3 regions of the Lysinibacillus sp. FSL P2-0066 genome follow, and region 3 is predicted to be linked to each of the others. Evidence: a T-box and tRNA genes for the amino acid it is inferred to sense, from the RefSeq annotation. Region 3 holds a T-box; the other regions hold tRNA genes.
The links. The T-box of region 3 lies ahead of cysS (cysteine--tRNA ligase). A T-box ahead of a tRNA ligase gene usually reads a tRNA of that ligase, here a tRNA-Cys.

Region 1: it encodes a tRNA-Cys, which carries the amino acid that the T-box ahead of cysS (cysteine--tRNA ligase) is inferred to sense. The anticodon was not compared.
Region 2: it encodes a tRNA-Cys, which carries the amino acid that the T-box ahead of cysS (cysteine--tRNA ligase) is inferred to sense. The anticodon was not compared.

What each region holds. Positions count from the first base shown of each region.
Region 1 covers NZ_CP150202.1:3,511,725-3,519,362, forward strand. Annotated here, with positions in the region: gene MKZ14_RS17595 (3-hydroxyacyl-CoA dehydrogenase) at 42-941, shown strand; gene MKZ14_RS17600 (hypothetical protein) at 1,177-1,377, opposite strand; gene MKZ14_RS17605 (sigma-70 family RNA polymerase sigma factor) at 1,381-1,863, opposite strand; gene MKZ14_RS17610 (glutaredoxin family protein) at 2,116-2,358, opposite strand; tRNA gene MKZ14_RS17615 (tRNA-Cys) at 2,490-2,560, shown strand; gene MKZ14_RS17620 (YvrJ family protein) at 2,601-2,774, shown strand; gene MKZ14_RS17625 (hypothetical protein) at 2,780-2,968, shown strand; gene MKZ14_RS17630 (hypothetical protein) at 4,165-4,416, shown strand; gene MKZ14_RS17635 (hypothetical protein) at 4,644-4,871, shown strand; gene MKZ14_RS17640 (hypothetical protein) at 4,874-5,323, shown strand; gene MKZ14_RS17645 (S8 family peptidase) at 5,834-6,757, shown strand.
Region 2 covers NZ_CP150202.1:137,543-145,180, reverse strand. Annotated here, with positions in the region: gene MKZ14_RS00755 (BadF/BadG/BcrA/BcrD ATPase family protein) at 1-547, shown strand, start outside; gene MKZ14_RS00750 (transglutaminase domain-containing protein) at 568-1,872, opposite strand; gene MKZ14_RS00745 (metal-sensitive transcriptional regulator) at 2,017-2,277, opposite strand; gene MKZ14_RS00740 (glycosyltransferase family 2 protein) at 2,362-3,075, opposite strand; gene MKZ14_RS00735 (glutaredoxin family protein) at 3,827-4,072, opposite strand; tRNA gene MKZ14_RS00730 (tRNA-Cys) at 4,364-4,434, opposite strand; gene MKZ14_RS00725 (helix-turn-helix domain-containing protein) at 4,539-4,796, opposite strand; gene MKZ14_RS00720 (YvrJ family protein) at 4,803-4,964, opposite strand; gene MKZ14_RS00715 (sigma-70 family RNA polymerase sigma factor) at 4,991-5,605, opposite strand; gene MKZ14_RS00710 (S8 family peptidase) at 5,774-6,925, opposite strand; gene MKZ14_RS00705 (hypothetical protein) at 7,189-7,638, opposite strand, start outside.
Region 3 covers NZ_CP150202.1:4,437,237-4,444,874, forward strand. Annotated here, with positions in the region: gene rlmB (23S rRNA (guanosine(2251)-2'-O)-methyltransferase RlmB) at 1-167, opposite strand, end outside; gene MKZ14_RS22125 (Mini-ribonuclease 3) at 167-586, opposite strand; gene cysS (cysteine--tRNA ligase) at 592-1,992, opposite strand; T-box leader at 2,053-2,271, opposite strand; gene gltX (glutamate--tRNA ligase) at 2,322-3,782, opposite strand; gene ispF (2-C-methyl-D-erythritol 2,4-cyclodiphosphate synthase) at 3,873-4,349, opposite strand; gene epsC (serine O-acetyltransferase EpsC) at 4,491-5,432, opposite strand; gene ispD (2-C-methyl-D-erythritol 4-phosphate cytidylyltransferase) at 5,736-6,431, opposite strand; gene MKZ14_RS22155 (PIN/TRAM domain-containing protein) at 6,443-7,528, opposite strand.

The DNA.
Region 1 (7,638 bases), 930 kb from region 3:
CACTATTATATTAATGTAACAATTTCAAAGGAGGAATTTCGATGAATTATCAAAACATTACAGTTGCAGGTAGTGGTGTATTAGGGAGTCAAATTGCTTATCAATCTGCTTTCAAAGGTTTTAATGTAACAGTGTATGACATAAACGACGAGGCGTTAAAAAATGCACAGGATCGTATTACAAAATTAAAACCATTGTATCAACAAGATTTAGGTGCGACACAAGAAGAAGTGGATGCAGCCTATGCACGTCTTTCATTTAACAGTGACCTGGCTCAAGCCGTTGCCAATGCTGATCTTGTTATAGAAGCAATCCCTGAAGTTGTGAGTATTAAAACAGAATTTTACACGAATCTTGGAAAAGTAGCACCAGCAAAAACAATTTTTGCAACAAACTCGTCTACTTTACTACCAAGCCAATTTGCTGAAGCAACTGGCCGTCCTGAGAAATTTTTAGCTCTTCACTTTGCTAATACGATCTGGAAAAACAATACTGCGGAAATTATGAAACACCCTGGTACAGATATGAAAGTGTTTGATGAAGTTGTTGAATTTGCGCGCGCTATCGGCATGGTACCACTACCATTGCATAAAGAGCAACCTGGCTATATTTTAAACTCATTACTAGTTCCGTTTTTAGATGCAGCTGAATCTTTACTTGTAAAAGAAGTGGCTGATCCAGAAACAATCGATAAAACATGGATGATTGGTACAGGCGCTCCACTTGGACCATTTGCTATTCTAGACATCGTTGGCATTAACACTGCCTATAATATTGTGGAAGCGAAAGCAACTGCCACTGGCGATGAAAACATGAAAAAATTAGCTAACCTCTTAAAAACAGAGTACATCGAAAAAGGTAAACTTGGCCGTGCAACAGGGGAAGGCTTTTACACATATCCAAACCCAAGCTTCGCAAAACCAGACTTCCTAAAAGGCTAATCAATAAAAAGATGTACATAGTACCTTTTACTATGTGCATCTTTTTTTCTTTCCCAATGTTCGTAGTGACAATCCGAACTTTAAATAAGACTCGTAATTTATTCTATCACGCATGTAGGAACGAGCTCTGTTAACAATATGTAATCTGGCGCCTACTCGAAATGCTCAGTTTTACAAAAGAAGTTCATCAGATTTCCGACTCGAACACCAGAATAGAAAAATCGACTGGTAGCTTTCACAGGAAGAAGTCCCAAAAACTAGGGGCGTCTTGAAATTTTACTGTTGCAAGCTTTTCTAAAATTTTTAATTTAATTTCTTGTTCTAGGTCTTCCCTTTCATGATAGTCCGTATTGTGTAAACAATGTTTAATTTTTGGGATGAAATTCTCAATTATTGTTAGAGTCTCTTCGTTATTTTTATTTTCTAAATTTCCCATAATTTATTCCTCCTTTTTTCTGAGTGAATGATTGAGTTTATTTAAAGCCTTTCTATGATGATTAGATATATTCTGGGGAGTTGTTTTTAATATTTGAGCTATCTCTTTTATAGAAAGCTCTTTTACATAAATCATCTCTAAAATTTGAAGCTGTTTTACCGTTAGTTTTTGCAAGGACTTTAAGAGCTGTACATCTTCTATATTGTCCAATAAACCTCCACCAATTAAATGATCTAGACCATTTTCATTGCGTGTATCTTCTATTAGCTCTTTTAGGGTCGTCTCCCCTTCCTCTGATAATCCCTTATCTAAAATTAATAAAGATCGCTTTTGCAGTCTTCTTCTTTTTTTATCAAAATCTAAACTAAAGAAATAAATTAAATTACTAACATATTTGATCTTCCTAACATTTATATAGTGAGATTGAAAAGATTCATCAACGAGCTTCTTATTCAAATCAGTTGGATATAAGATCGCTTTTTGCACTTAATAAAGATTTTGGGGATCTGACAAAAAGCTTTTAACAATCGGATTGTTAACCTGTTCATTATTTCTATAGAAAAATTCCTCTATTTTTTGTTTATCATTCTTCATTTAATAATCCCTCCTATTATCCGCCTTCTTTCTTTATAAAGTGAATGTTGTATCTATATTATAAACCAAAATAAGAACAAACGTTCTTAAAAAGGGTGAAAAAAATCACCTTTTATACAAAAAAGGTGATTTAATCCAACTTATTTAAATATCTAATATAGCTTTTATTTTTTCTGGCTGATAACCAGTAATTCTCTCTACTTTATTATCACTGACTAATAAAGTAAATGGGATAGCGCTACTATTAAATTGCTTAAACTCCATTAATACGTGCTCTTCATTAATATCCTTATTAATATAAGTAATATTATTTTCTTCTAACCACTCCTTTAACCTAACGCAATATTGACAACCATTACTTGAATATACCGTTATATCATACTTCACCTTATAGACCTCCTTTTTTCTATAAAGAGGATTTAAACATAAGAAATGAAACCATGACAAAATAATATTTTTTACAGGAAGGTTGTTTTTATTACAGAAGAATCCTCTTTACATAGTACAGTTACAATTTTGGTGATATAGCCAAGCGGTAAGGCAAGGGTCTGCAAAACCTGGATCCTCGGTTCGAATCCGAGTATCACCTTATATTACTAATTTGGAGTAAGAGGGAGGTAATTTACATTATGACACCAGAAAATGTTCCAATTTGGATTAGCCTAATAGGAAATTTTGGATTCCCTATTGCCATAACAGTCTACCTGTTCATTCGCTTTGAAAGGAAAATAGATAAATTAGAGGCTGTCATCATGGAGTTATCTGAAGTTATAAAATCTCTTAATTACAAGAAAGGAGGGTAATCCACATGGAAATTGAAAAATTAATGGCCTGTTACTGTAAAGCAAGAGAAGTTCAATCATTTTATACAAATTGTTTAGCGGGTGATCGTCTGTCCCCAAAAGAACGCGATTTACTAATAAATCTTATTCAAAATGCCAGTATTTCTTCTAATTTATTGTGGGAATATTGTCAGATTCATGCTAATGAAACATGATCTATTAACAAAATAAATCCAACAAATAGTTTTGGGTTAAGAACTACTAATTTTATTTGTGATTTTATCCCCTTTAAGTAGACAATGTAAAAAAAACTACAGTACGCTGTAGATAACATTTTACTTAAAAGGGATTTTTATATGCAAAGAAAAAATCGTACGTATTCGAATGAATTTAAATTACAAGTTGTTTTAGGCGTCCATTCCATTATTCGAAAGAAGCGCCGTGTATGAAAATCGCGTTTCTCATGTATTTGATAATGTCGTGGACCGTCAGTTTTCGGATCGTGTAGCGAACGAAGTATTTGTCACAGATATCACGTTTTTACCATCGAAAAATGGATAACTCTACTAATCCGCCATACAAGATTTATACAACAACGAAATCGTTGCTTGGAAAATCAGTAAACGAAATAATTTACAGCTTGTATTAGATACGTTGGATGAGTTAACGAGCAAAAGAAACTTGTATAGAAGCATCCTTCATTCGGATCAGAGATTCCAGTACACATCAACTAAATACCAGTAGCATATTAAGCAACATGCATGATTGGTAGCCACTCCCGCAAAGGAAACTGCCATGATAATGCCTGCATTGAATCGTTTTTCTCACACTTCAAAAGCGAGTGTTTGTATCTCTCTTACATGCGGATTCAGATGAGGCAATTATACAAGCAGTTGAAGAATATATTTACTTTTATAACTACCAACGTTTCCAAAAACGACTCAAACCATCTGGCACCGATACAATATCGACACCAGATGGCTGCTTAGTCTTTTTTAATGCTGTCTACTTGGCAGAGATAAGTCCATTGATGAGTTTTAATTATTAATAAGTGATTTAAGCTTCTTTAAATCCAAATGTCCCTATTAAAAATGCTATTAGAAATATTATTAGCAAAATGGAATTGAGGATAATTAAATGTAATTCTACTACCGCATCTCATACCATACCACTTTTTATACAGTCGAATAACAAGAAATCAACATTTATGGAGCAACTTTTATATTATTATGTAATGTCGATAATAAGGTTTTTTCATAATCTTTAAGTACTGACTATTATAAATAAAAAAAGGCAAAGTTGATTTCAGGCAAGGAATGGTTTATTCGATGTGATGAAAACTGTAAATAACACGTGTGGTATAATTGTAATAAAGTCAAACCTTCATTTACATACAAAGGGGCGGTGCTATTTGCAAAGAAAAATTTTTACGTATTTATCAATAATTTTCTTGTTTTTAACATTTCTTATTGGATTGGCTCCTCAATATATTCTGGGAATTGGCATAACAATTCCATTTATTTTAGGAATTTCAGGACTAATATTTGCTATTTTAGGGATAAAGGGACCCACTCGTATGATTTTAGTTGTCCTTAATTCGTTTATATTAGTAGTGTTTATCGGGATTTATCTAATGGCTTTTTATGGATTTAATAAACCTTAAAAGAAGCAAAGTTTATCTTTAAAAGTCAGAATGATAGGAATTTTATGATAGTCTACAAAGAATAGCTATACTAAAAAGCATATAAGTTCGTTTTATAGGTTTAATTTATATTTCCTGAAAAAAATTTAAAAATGCAGTTTAAATCTCCAGTTGTATTTCACTTTACATAGTAATGAAGCACATCATACTAAATGTTGCTTCAAATACTTTAAAAGGGAGAGAAAACAATGACTGAAAAACAAACTAAATCAGGAATTAAAGAGTTATCGAAAAATGAGGTTAACAATTTAGTTGAAAAAGCATTGGCAAATGAAAGTGTGCAGACGCTTATCAACAACTCACTAAATCATTACCCTGCTATTAAAGCTAAGTATACTGATCTTCGAGCTTTAATAACACAATCATTAGGCGGAGAATTTACTAAAGGAACTACCCTGTACAAGTTCTTACTTTAGTTATGGAAGAACTTCAGACAGTAATTACTTTTACTGTCGAAAACGCAGAATTTAAAGCTGTTTCGCATTTCCATGGTCATTCAAGTGTTATCGAAGTTACACAATCTGTTGGAGTAAATTTATTCCCAATTGTAACTATTAAGATTAATGGAGAGTATTTCGATTATGAATGGCACACAAACCCATTATATGATGTCAATGAATTACGTTCTTCTACACAAAATAATGAACTTAATCTAATGTGGTCAAATTGTACTATCTGTACTACTGTTTGTGACACTATCCAAGGTTTAGGATGTACCTTAGCTGGTACAGCAGCTTGTATGGTAGCTTGTGCTCCAATCGGTACTGTAGCGTGTCCATTTATTTGTGCAGCTGTTTTTGGATTAGTGTGCCTTAGCGAAAATAAGATCACATGTGGACCAGGTTGTAAATCATTAGGGTTTTGCTAAATAGAAATAACAAGTTATAAAGTTAATATCTCCCCACCAATAATGTTATAATTAAAATAGGAGGGGAGATTCTTGTTAGCCTATAAGAGAATAATTATAATACATTTACTTATTATGTTTTCTAGCATTTTTATTAGTTTTCAGATAAAAGGTATATGGATAGGATTACTTATATTTTTATTGGTGTATGCTTCTCTTTTTTGGTTGTTTATTGGACTACCTTATGCATTTCAAACAAAGTCGAAGTTTTTCGAAAGGTATTGGAATTGGTTAGTAAAAGGTGGGAAAATTGGTCCAAAAAGCTAAAGATTTATTCTTTAATATTGCTTAATAATAGTAACAGAATACTCAATTTTATAAGAGAAATATTAAATTTAATCTACCTCCGAAAATGTTAGACTTTTACTAACATTTCAGGGGTAGATTTTTGTTTAATATTGAGCGAATTTCTCCTTTTTATTTATTATCATCTTCCTTCTAACACTTTATTATTTAAAAGGAGATGACAAAATGAAATATGAAATCATTTTAGAGCGGGTAAAAGTGGTCAAGTTGTTTAAAGTTTTAAATGCAGTTCCTGATAATTTAGATAAGATTCGAGCAAGGGAATTGTGGCAAGAAACAGATCAAGGTTCAGGATCTGTTATTGCTGTATTAGATAGTGGTGTTCAGGTTGACCACCCGAGTTTAAAGGACAATATTATTGATGGCTATAATTTCACAGATGATGATGAAGGTAATCCTTCAATATTTAAAGATTATCTTGGACATGGTACACATGTATCTGGAATTCTAGCTGCTGTTGATAATGGCAAGGGAATCACAGGTATTGCGCCAAAAAGTAAACTTCTTATATTAAAAGTAATAAATCGTAAAGGAAGAGGAAGCTTTGAGAGTTTGATTAAGGCAATTATGTATGCCGTTACTTGGACTGGACCTAATGGAGAAAAAGTAAACATTATTAATATGTCACTCGGCAGCCCAGAACCAAATGAAGAATTGCATAAAGCCATAAAATATGCCCGTTCAAAAGGTATCGTATTAGTAGCCGCTGCTGGTAATCAAGGCGATGGAGAAAGCGCAACTATCGAAATATCATACCCTGGTTTTTACAAGGAAGTAATTCAAGTCGGCTCTATCTCTGAAACAGACACGCCTTCAAAATTTTCTAATACGAATGTTAATTTAGATTTTGTAGGGCCTGGTGAAAATATATTATCTACGCATTTAAACAGTGATTATGTAGAATTGACAGGAACCTCTATGGCAGCTCCATTTGTTGCCGGTGCAGCTGCACTTATTACAAAAAAAATCAAACATTGTGAACCCCATTTGATTCCAATGTATGTATATGACTACTTATTAACTCATGCTCTTTCATTGGACCGTTTCTCCATTAATCAGGTAGGAAATGGTTTTATTCAGTTGAAATAATTTGTGGTAACAATGGCAATTTATTCATTCCCCTTAAAAGATAAACATCAACATCTGCCTTTTAAGGGGAGTATTTTTCTTGTTTTTAGTTCATTATGCTTCTAATTACTATTTTGGGAGTGATAAATAGTTAGAGTTGTTGATATTTTATATCTTTGGTATTTAGCAAAAACATATTGTATTGAAAGGATTTGAATAAGGAGATGGGTATTCTAATTCCAATTGGGATAGGTTTTTTCGCTAATATGTTAGTATTTGGAATAAGTATACTTCTTATAAAAGATAATAGAAAAGCATCTAAGCTAACCCTTATTTTCTTCGGGGTCATTGTTCTTCTGTCGTTGATCATTGGTAGTTGGTCAGGAATAGGCTTATTTGTTATAAGCTTAGGTATGTTACTCTTATCTATCTGTTTATATGTATATATTTTTATTGAGCGTAGCTTGAAAAAGGACCTATAGAGAATGCCTTTGAAGGGTAATTCCTTCAAAGGCATCTTTTCATTTCTCCATACTCACAGAATGCACGATGACAACAGGCACTGAGGTAATTATTGTAAGGAGCTTTGATTTGAAATGACGGCAGTTTTAAGGAGTACTGCCGTGTGACTTAAAGATGCTTCTGCATACCATATATGTAAGAACAAATATGTAGATGGGGGGATATTATGGATCTTCTGTTGACCACTTTTCTTAGGCTAGATATTCCGTATAATTACTTTCACGATTCATTCCCCATTATGATTGAATACTTGGGGATTCTTGGATTTTGGCTCGCATCCACATTTTCGGTCATTATTATCATGCTAAGTATATGGTTTCTTATAAAGAAAGCGGGCATTGTTAGTGCTTTACTTATTCTTTTTATCACGGTGATTCTTT
Region 2 (7,638 bases), 310 kb from region 3:
TATTGCCTATGCCTATGATGGACAACAAATTGTACGTGCAGGGGGCTGGGGACATCGGGCTGGCGATGAGGGAAGTGGATATTGGTTAGGGCAGGAGGTAGTAAGAGCTATATTTAAAATGGAGGATGGTCGTGGTAAACCAACAATCTTAAAGGAAGCTGTCTATCAATCTTTAGGTATACAGGATGTTACAGAGCTCGCCGAATGGCTATTCCACCCTTCCTATACAAATGCACAACTGGCCAAGATGGGCTCCATTGTGGCAAAGGCAGTCGAGCAAGAAGATGCTTGCGCCATCGAAATATCTCAACAAGCTGCACATGAACTAGTCCTTCTAGCAAGCGCTGTATTGAAAAAAATTGACTATCAGAATGGACCATTTACTTTTTATTGTAATGGTGGTGCCATCAAGCATAATCCACTCATTTTAAAGATTTTTACAGAGCAAATTACCTTCATGTATCCTCAAGTGGACATTTTACTTTGTCAGCATCAGCCTATTACTTATCTAATTGAACGTACAAAAAGGGCATATGACTGTTTATAAGTCATAGCCCTTTTCTTGTTTTAAAGTGCCATTCTCTTCAATTCATTTGTCGTAAAATAGAGATAGCCATCCTTTATAAATAAATCCTTCGTATCCTCCCTATTTAGTACCTCTTCGCCACTACCATCTGGGCGAATTTTTGTTAAATACGCCCCTCGGGAATAATTACTAAAGTAGAGCCAGCCATCCGAATACACGATATATTGTGCACGGGAATTTGTGACACGCTTCGTCTTACCAGTTTTCATATCTAGTACATATAACTTATTGTCATCTGCAATATTACTATAAAACAATTGATCACCAACTTGTGCTGGGAAGTCAATATCATGATAATAACTATACATTGTGCTTGTTGCCTTAGGATAGTCTTCAGCAATCCACGTGTGATCCTTCGCCATTGTACGATCATCTACTAAAAAGTATTGGTAGCGTATTGCGCCCTTACGATCGGGTACCGGATCATTCCATGTCGTATCAAGATGATACCACTGTCCATCAAGTTTGACGAGATTCCACGCATGTCCCTCTTGACCTACATAACCCACGATATATTTTGTTTCAATACCCAATTTTTGAAGCATGGAGTGAGCAAGTAAAGCATAGCCCTGGCATACTCCTCCATGCTCAGCAAGAACAGTATAGGCGCTGTGTGGGCTAGAATTCGTTTGATCTGTATAGGAAGTATTGGCAACAATATAGTCATTGACAGCTCGTACCTTTTCTACATCCGTCATAGATTTTTTACTGATCTTAGCGATAATTTCTTGAACATTCATCTCTACATATGCAGCCTGCTCTGGCGTCATTAAATAGCTCTGTTCTCCATAAATAGTTGCTTTATTTCGCCCATATTCATATCGAATTGAATGCTTACTTACATGGCCGTAAACATAGTCATCTCGTTTGATAGCATTGTTATAGGCCTCTTCTACAATTTGTTCAATTCGCTGTGTATTCCCTTTATATTGAATTTCAAACTTTGGTGAAAAGCTATTATAATACGCATACATCGCATCAGCCATTTCCTTGGCATTTGTCACGACTAACTTTGTTTCAGGTTTCTGAATGGGTGGAGCTGCAGGGGCTACCTCCGCTTCATGTATATCTTCAATAGGCAGGGCTGTTTCAATTGATGCATTATCTGAAAGTCTTGCCGTAACATCTACGATTTTCTCCTTTGTTGAAAGTAGCATAGTTTCTATTTCATCATTATTTGTCCAATCGATCACCTGCTGAACAGCAGCCTTACCAGCCGTATAAATGGGATCAATAAAAATAATAATAATGGCAATTATAGCTAATTTCTTCCACAAACTCCTCACCTCCAACCGTCTTCTTTACATTATATACAAAAAAAGCACAAAGAACTCATTTAAGGGTCCATTTGCGCTTGTTAATATTTGTTTGTTGATTTCCGAAAGTCTTTAATTACTCTACTTTATATTTTTGTTACGAATTCATAGCTTTTATCTACTTTTCACAACTAAATTAACTGCTTCCTGAATGGCTTCATTCATTTTTTCGCCATCCCCTTCAGCATTCTGAACACATTCCAATAGGTTTGTACTAACAATAACCCCAACTGTACGGTCTACAGCAGAGCGTACTGCTGATAATTGTGTAATGACTGCCTTACAGTCTTTTTCCTCCTCCATCATTTTCAAAATGCCACGTAGCTGTCCTTCCATCCGTTTCACACGATTTTTTACTTGATCTGAATATTCCATAACCATTGCTCCTTTTCTTATACTCGCTACGCTCTAATGAGTGATCGTTATTCTTTATCCTAGCTCGTTATTTTAAATTTAAACCTAGCCATTACTATTCCTTGGCTTTAAATAATTCATGAGCATTCTCGTAATAATGGTACCAGCGTTTGTTATTTCATCGTATTGGATTATTGAATTCTTCTTTATACGTAATTGTCCAATTTCTACCTCGAAAATTGGACACTTTCTTTTAAGTGCAGCAATTAACATATTTGTATCATAATCATAACGTTCACCTTTTACTTTTATTAGCCAAGGCAACTCATTTATCGAAATATAGCGCAAACCTGTTTGTGTATCCATTAATTTCTTGTGATACAGTAACTCAAAAAATAAGCTTGTTGCACGATTTCCCCAGTAAGAAAGAAATGTACTATCAGCTGAATGAAAGTTACGTACACCTAGCACAATCCCTTCAGAAAACACCTTTGTCATTGTTAAAACAAGCTTAACATCTTGTAAAGTATGTTGCCCATGTGCCCCAACTGTAAGGATACCATGGCACCTGGCTTGTTGTTCTCTTATATATGCAAAGGCGGTCTTAAGTGCGCCACCCTTCCCAATATTGCAATCATGCTGTAGTACTTGGCAGCGGTCAATTTTATTTAAGTTTTCAAAAATATCCTTATATTTTTGATCACTCCCATCATTGACAATGATGATTTGTGTAATAGTCGTTGCTAATAATTGATGTACATAGGTAATGAGTGATTGTTGTGGATTATATGCTGGTATAATAGCTGCAATATTTTTCATTTCGATCCCCCAACTAAAGGCTGACAGGTCCTCCGTAGCTACGAATCTCCCTTATATCAAATAGTATCATGTAACAGCAACAATTCAACTGATGAATCCCATTAAAACATATCAATAATATCGATTTTTCTCCGATATATGAACAAAGTGATTTTAGGAGAAGTATTTTAGCGGATTTGTAAGATTTGGTGCCATTTTATCTAGGTTAGAAGCATAGAGTCATTGGAAATGAAGCGAAGACATATTAAGAAGTGGGGGCTATTGTCATGCATAACATAATTATTGAAGACCAATGTCAGAACTTAATGTAGCAGTCCCTTACAAAATTAACTTAAAATTTACAGGATGCTAGTTTACTTGCTACTTTAATCTCAGTAGCATCTTTACAAAAGGCACTTTTTGTTTTAAAGGAAATTCTATATGAGACCTATCAGCTAGAAATGCATTCTGAGCAAAAAAGTACTTCTGTTTACACGTCATCCAGTCATGCATTTGTTATAACATTTGTTTTTTCGTTCACTACGCAACTGTTTACGCATAGCAATATCATCCGGACTCTTTTTTGTTGTTTCAGTTTTAGTACCATCAATCAAAATGGCCCCTTGGTCGATTTTGTTTTCTTTTATAAGTTGGTCATGGAAGTGCAGTAAACACTGGCGAATGAGATCTTTCTTACAGGATAAACCCGGAAACTCTGGTATGTAAGTAATTAGTGAAAGGTGGACAAGAATATTTCTCACCCACCTAGCATTTATTGTTGAATTAAGATCTTAGATAGTTCTTCCCTATTGAAACCAATAATTGTCGAAACAGTCTCTCCAGCTTCTTTCACAATCGTTAAAGGTACACCTAAACCACCTAATTCTTCGAATTCTTGAAAGTATTGTTCGTTAGTATTAACCTCCCTTTCCTCAAAAACAATCCCTTTCTCTTTTAAGAATTCCTTTTGTTTAGTACAAAATCCACAACCGTTACTAGAATATACTATTACTTCCATAAAAAATCCCCCTTATCTTGTTATAAGTAATAAAGAAACCCAGCAATACGAAATAACAACCATTTTATAAAATTTATTTTCCAAAGTTAAAAGACCAAAGACCCATAAAAAATACTCCCCTTAGATAAACAGATTTTATTTTTTAATCTGTCTACCTAATAGGGAGCATATCAGTCCGAACTCAGGTCTAAAAAGTTGTTTAACTAAATATGTCTAACTTTTCTGGGTCAGACCAACCTCATAAAGGTGTTTATAAAATGAAAGCCTCAGTTTAAGCTTAATAGTTACAAAAGGTGGCACTCGGATTTGAACCGAGGATAAAGGTTTTGCAGACCTTGGCCTTACCGCTTGGCTATGCCACCATGTAGGATATATTAATTAAAGAAGAAATACTACTTAAAATAACAACCTTTCAAAAATAAAACGATCAAAAAGATTTAATCACATCTTTTTGACCGTTTCGTAATCAATTGGATTTTTTTAAATTTTGTTTGTCACTAAAGCGTTGCTTCATATCCCAAAACCCAGGAACAGAATTGACATCATATTTTCTTATAGTATTAATGAGCTTAATAAGTAAATCCTGACGTAAATCTTCTCTATGATGTGGAGACGTTTGATAAAGACAATGTTTCAATTTAGGTTCAAAATAATTTAATATAGTTAATAAAGCTTTATCATCATGTTTTGATCTTTCTACAAGGGCAATTAATTCTTGTGACATTTATTTTCAGTCCCTTCTTAAATCCTTTATAACTTCTGATAATTGGTTAATACTTAGTTCAAGATTTTCTATTTTCTTTTCGAATCTAATAAACAGATATATTGTTATTGCAATAGGAAATCCAAAATTTCCGATGATCGTAAGCCATTCTGATGGTTCTATTATCATCAATAAGTCACCCCCTTTATTTATCCTTAACCTCCATTATTCTTTCGTTTTTCAATGTAAGTTAGCATATTTCCTAAAGCTTTCTTATGAGTTTTAGAGACCGCTTGCTGCGTTTTATTTAATATCAGTCCAATTTCTGTATCACTTAATCCTTCTGCATACGCTAAATTAATAATTTCCTTTTGCTTTTTGGTAAGTGAATTTAATGCATCATACAATACTGGACAGCTTATATGTTCATCGAGGTCATCGTTTATAACAACCTCCTCTAAAGGGTCGTATCCAGCTTGTTCGTCGGCTATTAAATCGAGAAATGTTTCTTGGTCTTCACTAAAATTAATTGGGGCATCTAAAGTAGTAGAAAATCTTGATTGTATAAGCCTCGTTCGTTTGTCGTAATTAATAGAATTAAATTTAAGTGTTGTAGATATATGGGAAATAAAGCGAATTTTAAAATAAAAATGTTTAAATAATATATCTAACTCTTTCATATTTTCGGGAGTAGGGTTTAATATTGTTTTCAAATACATTTCTTTGTTAATTGGTGTTTCGAGAAAAGAAATCACCAAATCATTTTTTAGTAACTCTGGATTTTCCGTTTCAAATTTTCTGATTTTTTCTTCATTCCATTCGTTTTCCAACAATTAAAGCACCCCTTTCTCGGAACATATGTTCTATTTTTTACTTCAAACAGATCATATGTTCCCTTTTATATTTAAAAAAAAAGAGTTTACATTCTTTTTTGAAAAAAGTTTTTGTAAATAAACCCATTTTTTACATCCCATAGTTATATTAACATTATAACTTTATCATTTAAATGATTTACATAAATTTTTAATATGACTCGCGGTATAAGCGGATTCCTGAATCAAAGATATTAAAAATTTCCGTTCATTCTCTGTCGAATTTTCGTTCAAGGATTGTGTAAATAATGCTTGTGATTTTCGAGCTTCACAGAAACATTTAAGTAGCAATGATAGATCTAATGGGGTTTCAGATGGTTCATTAGAACCACCTTCTATGCTAATGTCTTTTGATAGATTAAGAATAGAGATCGTTTCACCATAATCGCCTATTTGTACTTTGGTGGTGTGTTGCATTAAATACATAAACAATTCTGCTTCTGTAAGCTTTGATTTCTTCAAGTTTTTATATTTATTAATCAATAAAGCTAATGCCCCTGTTACATGTGGAGCCGCCATAGAAGTACCTGATAAATCTGCATAATCTTTATTTAAATAGGTTGATCTAATATCTACCCCTGGTGCATAAATATCTACCTCTTTATTAGTATTAGTAAAATTAGCAATTTTATTATTTTTATCCGTTGCACCAACTGCTATTACTTCCTCATACCCAGCTGGATATGAATATTCGTCAGTGGATAAATCACCATCACCTTCATTGCCAGATGCTACTACAACTGCAATATCGTTTGATACAGCTTGTTTTATGACATTATGAAGGTTTTCTTTAGAAGACGATAGGCCTAACGATAAAGATAGAACGTTTACTTTTTCATTATTTGGGCCTGTCCAATTTATAGCATAATCAATGGCTTTAACCAATGAAGCTAACGTACCGCTTCCTTTATAATCTAATACTTTCAAAATAAGTAGACTAGCTTCAGGCGCTACTCCTACGATTCCTATACCGTTAATTGAAGCTGCTATTGTTCCAGCTACATGCGTTCCATGACCATTAAAATCTTCAAAAATAGAAGAGTCACCATTAGATTCTTTTGTAAAATTATACCCACCAATAATGCGATCCTTTAAGTCTATATGATGATAGTTACAACCAGTATCTAATATAGCAACAACTACATCTTTACCTTTATATCCTTGATCCCAAAAGTGCTTTGCTCCAATAAGAGAGATATTATTTGTTACTTTCTCTTTTAGTTTCTCTTCATCAAAAGAGTTTGAACCTAATATTAGTTTAACTTGAGTATCACTCACTCTCTAACACCTCCACTAATATTCATAAGATATATAGAAAAAGCAATTTCAAATATCACAACCTTTTCTAAAAAAATGAAAGCGTCAAATAGCGCCCCTGTTTTTAGGGGGCGCTATTATTATGTTATCTATAGATTTTTGAGAATATGGGAGCTACTTGGCACACCTTCTAACCAAGGCTGGATCTTCCTATAATTATAAAATAGGAATAATCTTTTGCAGACAGAGTTGGAATCTAAATAATGGCATAAGGTAGTACACTTTTATTTAACCGGACATTCTTTTGGTCGTGCTGCATCAGGAACGCACATACGACAAGACCACGCAGCGTTAAATACATGAATTGCACAACCTACACATACAAGACAAGTAACGACACCTGCACAAGTACAACAAGCGGAGATACAAGTACCAAACAGAAGTAAACACGAAGACCAGTTACTACAACCTAATTCTTGTTGCATACAGTCAGCCCATTTTAAAGAACAACTATCTCCTGAGGCAAAGATTGTAATTATTTCTCCCTCTTCATTGATTGCAGTCATATCATTCCCAATGATTACAATGGGATTAGAGTTAATTTCATCAAAGACTAAATAACCGACAGCATTATCATCTTTGTAGATAGGAAGAGTATACATATTCGTTGCTTCAACAAAAGTTTCGATTGCATTTTCAAAAACTGCTTTTTGTGTTTGAATAACTACCTCATC
Region 3 (7,638 bases):
ACAAATTGAACTATGACACCACGTTCACGGGCTAAATCTAGCAATTCATTGACACCAGATTTCTTTACACCTTCTGCAATCCATACTTTATTCATATCGCGGCCTGAACGAAGTGCTTCTAACACTGGGTTTTTACCGGCAATAATTTCACCATTCTGTTCTGCCATTATTTAGACACTCCTTTTGATTCCTCGATTATTTGAATAGCATATGCAATGATTTCGTAGACGCGTTCTAGTTCATTCAATAAATATAAACTACCAAGCACCGCCTCAAAGCCTGAGCTATTACGATAGGTTTGGACATCCGTATTTTTTGGTACAGAGCCGGATTTGGCATTGCGTCCACGGCGGAACACTGCCAATTCCTCCTCTGTTAAATAATTTTCATCCATCATGCGATGAACGATCATAGATTGTGCTTTTGCTGAAACGTAGCGAGTTGCCTCTCGATGCAGTGTGTTTGGTTTAACACGACCAGAGCGTAGCAAATATTCTCGGACCTTTTGTTCCAATACGGCATCACCCATATAGGCTAACGCCAGCGCATTTAATTGTTTAACATCTTCATTGCGAAGTTTATCCAACTTAATTACCCTCGTTTCCATCTAGTTCCTTGTCGTGTATCTTCTAAAATGATACCTTGGGCTTGCAAATGGTCACGGATCTCATCAGAACGAGCAAAATCACGATTTTTACGTGCCTCGACGCGCTCTTGTAGTAATGCTTCAATTTCTTCGTCTAATAGTTCTTCTTCTTTTGCAAATTCAATACCTAAGACGTCACCTAGTACTTCAAAGGTTTCAATAAAGGTTTCTAATACCTTCTTGCAAGTATTGGTTTCATTTAAGTAAATATTAGCAATGCGAGCTATTTCAAATAACACAGAAATAGCGTTGGCTGTATTAAAATCATCATCCATCGCCTCTTCAAAATGCGCTTTTTGTTCCGCAATTTTGTTCAGCCATTCTTCAGAATGATCACCTAAGCTTACTGTAGTAGTAAGGCGATGCTTCACATTGTTGTAAGCTGTACGTATACGCTCTAAACCTGATGCAGCAGCTTCTACTAGGTCCTTCGCAAAGTTAATTGGATGACGATAGTGGACAGATAACATGAAGAAACGTAGTATCTGCGGGTCAATTTGTTTACGGATATCATTCACAAGAATGAAATTCCCAAGTGATTTGGACATCTTTTCATTATCAATATTAATATACCCGTTATGCATCCAATAACGCGCAAATGTTTTATCATTGTGTGCCTCTGATTGAGCAATTTCATTTTCGTGGTGAGGGAAAGTTAAATCCTGCCCACCAGCATGAATATCAATAGTATCTCCTAAATGTTCACGAGCCATTACAGAACACTCAATATGCCACCCTGGACGGCCATCTCCCCATGGGCTTTCCCAGAAAATCTCACCTGGCTTAGCTGCTTTCCATAAAGCGAAATCTAGCGCATCATCTTTTTTCTCGCCTGCTTCAATACGAGCACCGATTTTTAAATCGTCAACGGATTGGTGTGATAATTTACCGTAGCCATCAAATTTACGAGTACGGTAATACACATCTCCAGCAGACTCATAAGCGTAGCCCTTTTCCATTAACACTTGAATAAATTGAATGATATCGTCCATATGCTCTGTCACACGTGGATGAACATCTGCTTTTTTGCATCCTAGTGCCATAACATCCTCAAAATAAGCTGCAATAAAGCGCTCTGTTAATTCATGCACTTCTTCGCCTAGCTCATTTGCCGCTTTTATAATTTTATCGTCTACATCCGTAAAATTGGAAACAAACTTTACATCATAGCCTTTATACTGAAAATAACGACGTACTGTATCATAAACAATTACAGGACGTGAATTCCCAATATGGATATAGTTATAAACTGTAGGACCGCAGACATACATTTTTACCTTGCCTTCTTCTAGCGGTACAAAGGTTTCCTTTTGTCGTGTTAATGAGTTAAAAATTTGAATACCCATTGTATTTCACTCTCCTTTTCTATTGAATAAAAAAGCGCCCCTATCACTCCTAAAAGGAATGACAGAGACGCTCGATTTGCGTGGTTCCACTCTGATTGAAGACAAAAAGCCTTCCACTTTGGACATCCATTAACGGGGATGACTCGATAAAGCCTACTATCGTTCAGCTTTATGCTCAAAGGTGCATTTCAGTTTTGCCTAGGCTCAGACCACTTTCAGCCGGTGATGGTCCTCTCTTAAGAGCATGCGCCACTTACTTCTCCTTATCAACGCTTTTTCAATGTAAATACATTTTACAACGAAAGAATGAATTGTCAATAAATTTATCTTTATTGTGCAAATTTTTCTACACGGTCAATTGCTTTCTCTTTACCAATTAAACAAATGGCGTTCGGCAACTCTGGTCCATGTGTTTCACCTGTTGTCACAACACGGATTGGCATAAACAGATTTTTGCCTTTATGACCAGTTGTCTTTTGTACAGCTTTAATCGCAGCTTTTACCGCATCTGGTGTAAATTCTTCTAGCTCTTCCAATTGTGCTTTAAATGCTGCCATTACTTCAGGTACTTGCTCTCCTGCTAAAACCTCTTTTGCTTCTTCATCATATTCAATATGGTCGTTAAAGAATAGGCTAGATAATTCGACAATTTCTGCGCCAAAACTCATTTGGTCATGATAAAGTGCGATTAAATCCGTCGCCCAAGCACGTTGCTCCGCAGTAAGCTCTTCAGGTAACAAGCCTGCTTTTTGTAGGTGAGGTAAAGATAATGCTACAACTTCTTCTAAAGACAGTTTTTTAATATATTGATTATTCATCCATGTTAGTTTTTGCTTATCAAACATAGATGGTGATTTTGAAAGACGTTTTTCATCAAAAATTTTGATAAATTCTTCTTTTGAGAAAATCTCTTCCTCTCCCTCTGGAGACCAACCAAGTAGGGCAAAGAAGTTAAACATTGCTTCAGGAAGATAACCTAAATCTTTATATTGCGTAACAAATTGAATAATCGATTCATCACGCTTAGATAGTTTTTTACGGTTTTCGTTAATAATTAATGTCATATGACCAAAGCGAGGATATTCCCAACCAAATGCATCAAAAATCATCATTTGCTTTGGTGTATTTGATAAATGCTCCTCACCACGGAATACGTGAGAGATTTCCATAAAGTGATCGTCTAAAACAACTGCATAGTTATATGTTGGAATACCATTTGCTTTTACAAGTACCCAATCACCAATATCTTTAGACTCAAATGTAACTTGTCCACGAACTAAATCTTCAAATTCGTATGTTACATTTTCAGGTACACGCATACGGATTGTGTATGGCTCACCTGCAGCTTCTTTAGCAGCGACTTCATCTGCTGATAAGTGGCGACATGTACCATCATAAGTAGGCGCAGCTACACCTCTTGCTTTTTGTTCTTCTCGAGAAGCTTCAAGCTTTTCAGAAGAACAGAAACACTTGTAGGCTACACCTTGCTCTAATAGTTTTTCAGCATGCTCTTTATAAATATCAAGACGTTCCATTTGACGATAAGGCGCATAAGGTCCACCAATATCAATGGACTCATCATATTCAATACCTAACCATTTTAGGTTATCTAGCTGAGATGCTTCTCCGCCCTCTACATTACGTTCAATATCCGTATCTTCAATACGTACAATGAATTTACCGTTATGATGTTTTGCATATAAATAATTGAATAATGCTGTACGCGCTCCACCGATATGTAAATAACCTGTTGGAGATGGCGCGTAACGAACGCGAACTTCTTTCGTCATAATTAAAAGCCTCCTAAATTTTCGATCAAAAATTGACTTTGTTCATTTTACCACTCTGTTACAGGAAATAAAAGCGGGGTTCATCCACATTTATTTCTTAATCAAAAGAATTGTTGCCATTGCCGCAATACCTTCCTCACGACCTGTAAAACCTAATCGTTCCGTTGTCGTTGCTTTAACATTTACCTGTGAAGGCTCTGCGTGTAATAATTCAGCGATACGCTGTTGCATCTGTCCAATATAGGGTGCCATTTTAGGGCGCTGTGCCATAATGGTACAATCCACATTACCTAGAGAATAGCCCTTATCCTCAACAATTTTCCAAATGTACTCTAATAATTTTGCAGAATCCGCGTCCTTAAATGCAGGGTCTGTATCTGGAAAATGACGGCCAATATCCCCTTCTCCAATTGCTCCTAGAGCTGCATCTGTGACAGTGTGTAAAAGAACATCCGCATCTGAATGTCCTACTAGTCCTTTTTCATGCGGAATGGTAATGCCTCCAATAATTAATGGACGACCTTCTTCAAATGCATGTACGTCAAAACCTTGTCCAATTCGAAACATATTCATCTTCCTTTAATTAATATTTATCATTATCATATCAAAATTTGCCATAGGTTGTTTGAAAAGCGCCTTAATAATTATCCTCCTATAGCAGTAATGGGCAGTTTAGAAAGCTACACTCTCTAGACTGCCCTACATTCATTAAATATGATACTCTATATTTTTCATTTGACTGTTGCTAATATTCGGAGATGGCTGTGAATTATAGACACGTGAATAAGGAGGAACAGAGTGTGTTAGCCAAATATTACTTCCTAAAACGGAATCGTGCCCAATCGTCGTCTCGCCCCCTAAAATAGTGGCACCAGCATAAATGACAACATTGTCAGCAATATTCGGATGACGTTTAATGCCCTTAATTGGATTACCATTTTCATCTAACGGGAAGCTTAGTGCACCTAATGTTACACCTTGATAAATTTTTACATTCTTTCCGATTGTACAAGTTTCACCGATAACGACACCTGTTCCGTGGTCAATAAAGAATGATTCTCCTATTGTAGCCCCTGGATGAATATCGATACCCGTTAATCGGTGCGCATATTCTGACATAATTCGAGGCACAATTTGTACGCCCATTTCGTATAACTCATGTGCAATGCGGTGAATATAAACAGCCACAATAGATGGATAGCTTAGTAAAATTTCTTCTGTGGAGAGAGCTGCTGGGTCACCATTATATGCCGCTTGAATATCTGTTTGTAGCACTTGGCGAATGGCAGGAAATCGATTAATCAAATTCATAACAATTTTGTCTGCTTGTTCACGGCAATACTTCTCGCAATTGGCAGGGTCACTGTCCTCCATATTATAAAATAATACTTTTTCGATAATATCCCGCAAATCTAATGCCGTTTCACGCAGCTTATTACTGCAAACTACGTTCACCCTTGTTTCATCAATCGGTCTTGTCATATAAATGCCAGGAAACAGCACCTCATGGAAATTATCTATTATTTTTATAACCCGATCCCGTCCATCAAAGCCTATTGAGTTGTCAACGTCGATGTACTGTTTATTTATACTAGTTAATGAACCTGTAATTTCTGGAACCTTTTGATTTAACCAATCATTTAATGACACAATAAACACCCCTCACATCTTTTCATCTATTCTATTACCTTATTAATCATATATCCACTATTTCATTTTACACGTAAAACGATCATACACGGATAAAACCACTTTATGTGAGCTTATTCTAACTTTTTATCCTTTTCCTAGCCTTCGTTTCTCATTCGGCTATAAGGATGTCATTATCATACATATATAATGGACATAATTCGCAACCAAGAGGTATTCCTGCACCATGGACTTTTACCCAACCAAAACAAATAAAAAAGACTATCCATCCTCAACAAACTACGAATGAATAGCCTATATTTCTTAATGATTGAATGATCCACGCTTACGCAAGATTGCCTCACCAAATACTAAGTCTTCTTGTGTTGTCATTTTTACATTTTCATAACTACTTTCTACGATGTGTACCTGATGTCCGAGACGCTCCATTAGCATCGCCTCATCTGTCCCAAGAAAACCTACTTTTTCAGCTACGTCCTCTGCTTCCATAATTAATTCAAAACGGAATGCTTGTGGAGTTTGCACCATCCAAAGGCTTTCTCGATCAACCGTTTCCTCTATAATGCCATTCATTGATACTTTTTTCATCGTATCTTTCGCACGAACCCCTGCAATTGCTGCACCGTGATTATGGGCGTTCTGTACAAGCTTTGCAATAATATCATGCGTAATAAACGGGCGTGCTGCGTCATGAACAAGCACAATATCTACCTGTTGCATCTCTTTCATGCACGAATGAACCGAATGCTGTCGCTCAGCACCTCCATCAGGTAAGCCCTTCACTTTGGTAATCTGATAATCCTCTAGCATTTTTTGAATATATGCACGTTCTTCTGGTTTAACGGCCAGCCAAATACCTGTGCAAGAGGGATCTTGTTGAAACACTTCTAGCGTGTGTACCAGAATAGGCTTCTCCAAAAGCTTTAAAAATAATTTATTTTGCCCTGCACCCATACGCTTCCCACTTCCAGCAGCAGGTAGAACCACTTCATATTGCATTTTCCCACATCCTAATCGTCCTTCGGCTTAGCAAAGATCATACGACCTGCTGACGTTTGCAGCACACTAGTAACTGTAACTGTAATTGCCTGTCCAATATAACTACGACCACCTTCAACCACAATCATCGTACCATCATCTAAATAGGCAACTCCTTGGTTATGCTCTTTACCATCTTTTATAACCACAACCTGCATGTCCTCACCTGGTATGACCACAGGCTTCACTGCATTCGCTAAATCATTAATATTTAATACTTTTACATGATGGAGTTCACAGACTTTATTCAGGTTAAAATCATTCGTAACAATTTGTGTGTCGTTACCCATTTTTTTTGCAAGACGTACAAGCTTTAAATCTACCTCTTGTACATCTTCAAAATCCTCGTCTGTAATTTCAACTTTTGTCTTACGTTCATCTTGTAGTTTTTTTAATATATCTAAACCACGCCGACCTCTTGTGCGCTTTAAGGTGTCGGAAGAATCAGCTATATGCTGAAGCTCTGTGAGCACAAATTGAGGTACAACTAAGATACCCTCAATGAAGCCTGTTTCAGAAATATCAGCAATACGACCATCGATAATCACACTTGTATCTAGCAGTTTGTAGCTTCCTCGAACCTCTTGAACTTCAGCACCTTCACTAGCTTTTTTCTTCGTATTGCCACTTCGTAATGTAAAAAGCTGTATGAGCTCATCTCTTTTTCTAAAACCTAGACGGAAACCTAAATACCCTAATACAAATGACAGGATAATAGGGAGTACTTCCGTAATAACAGGGAATTTTACACTATCAATGGCAAAGCCTAAAAAGTAAGCGACAATCAACCCAATTATTAAACCAAACGTACCAAATAATAAATCTCCGATAGGAACCTTAAACAGAACTTCTTCCATCCAGCTAATGAGCCTTACAAAGTAATCGGAAAATGCAAAAGATAGTGTAAACAGTAAAAGTGCGCCTAGAGCTACTGATACATAAGGATTATCTAGCCAAGGATTAGATGATAAATGAAGCAATTCGTATAATGGCGGTAAGAAAACAAGGCCCAATGCTCCTCCAATCAGTAAAAACGCAATTTGAACAAATTTTTTCACAAGCTGTCACCTCCTAATTGTTAGTTAAGATTATACATAGTTTACGGCAGAAAATCTTTCATGAGCTCAATCAAATTCTCATTATTTTTGATGTTGTGAAACAAGGATAA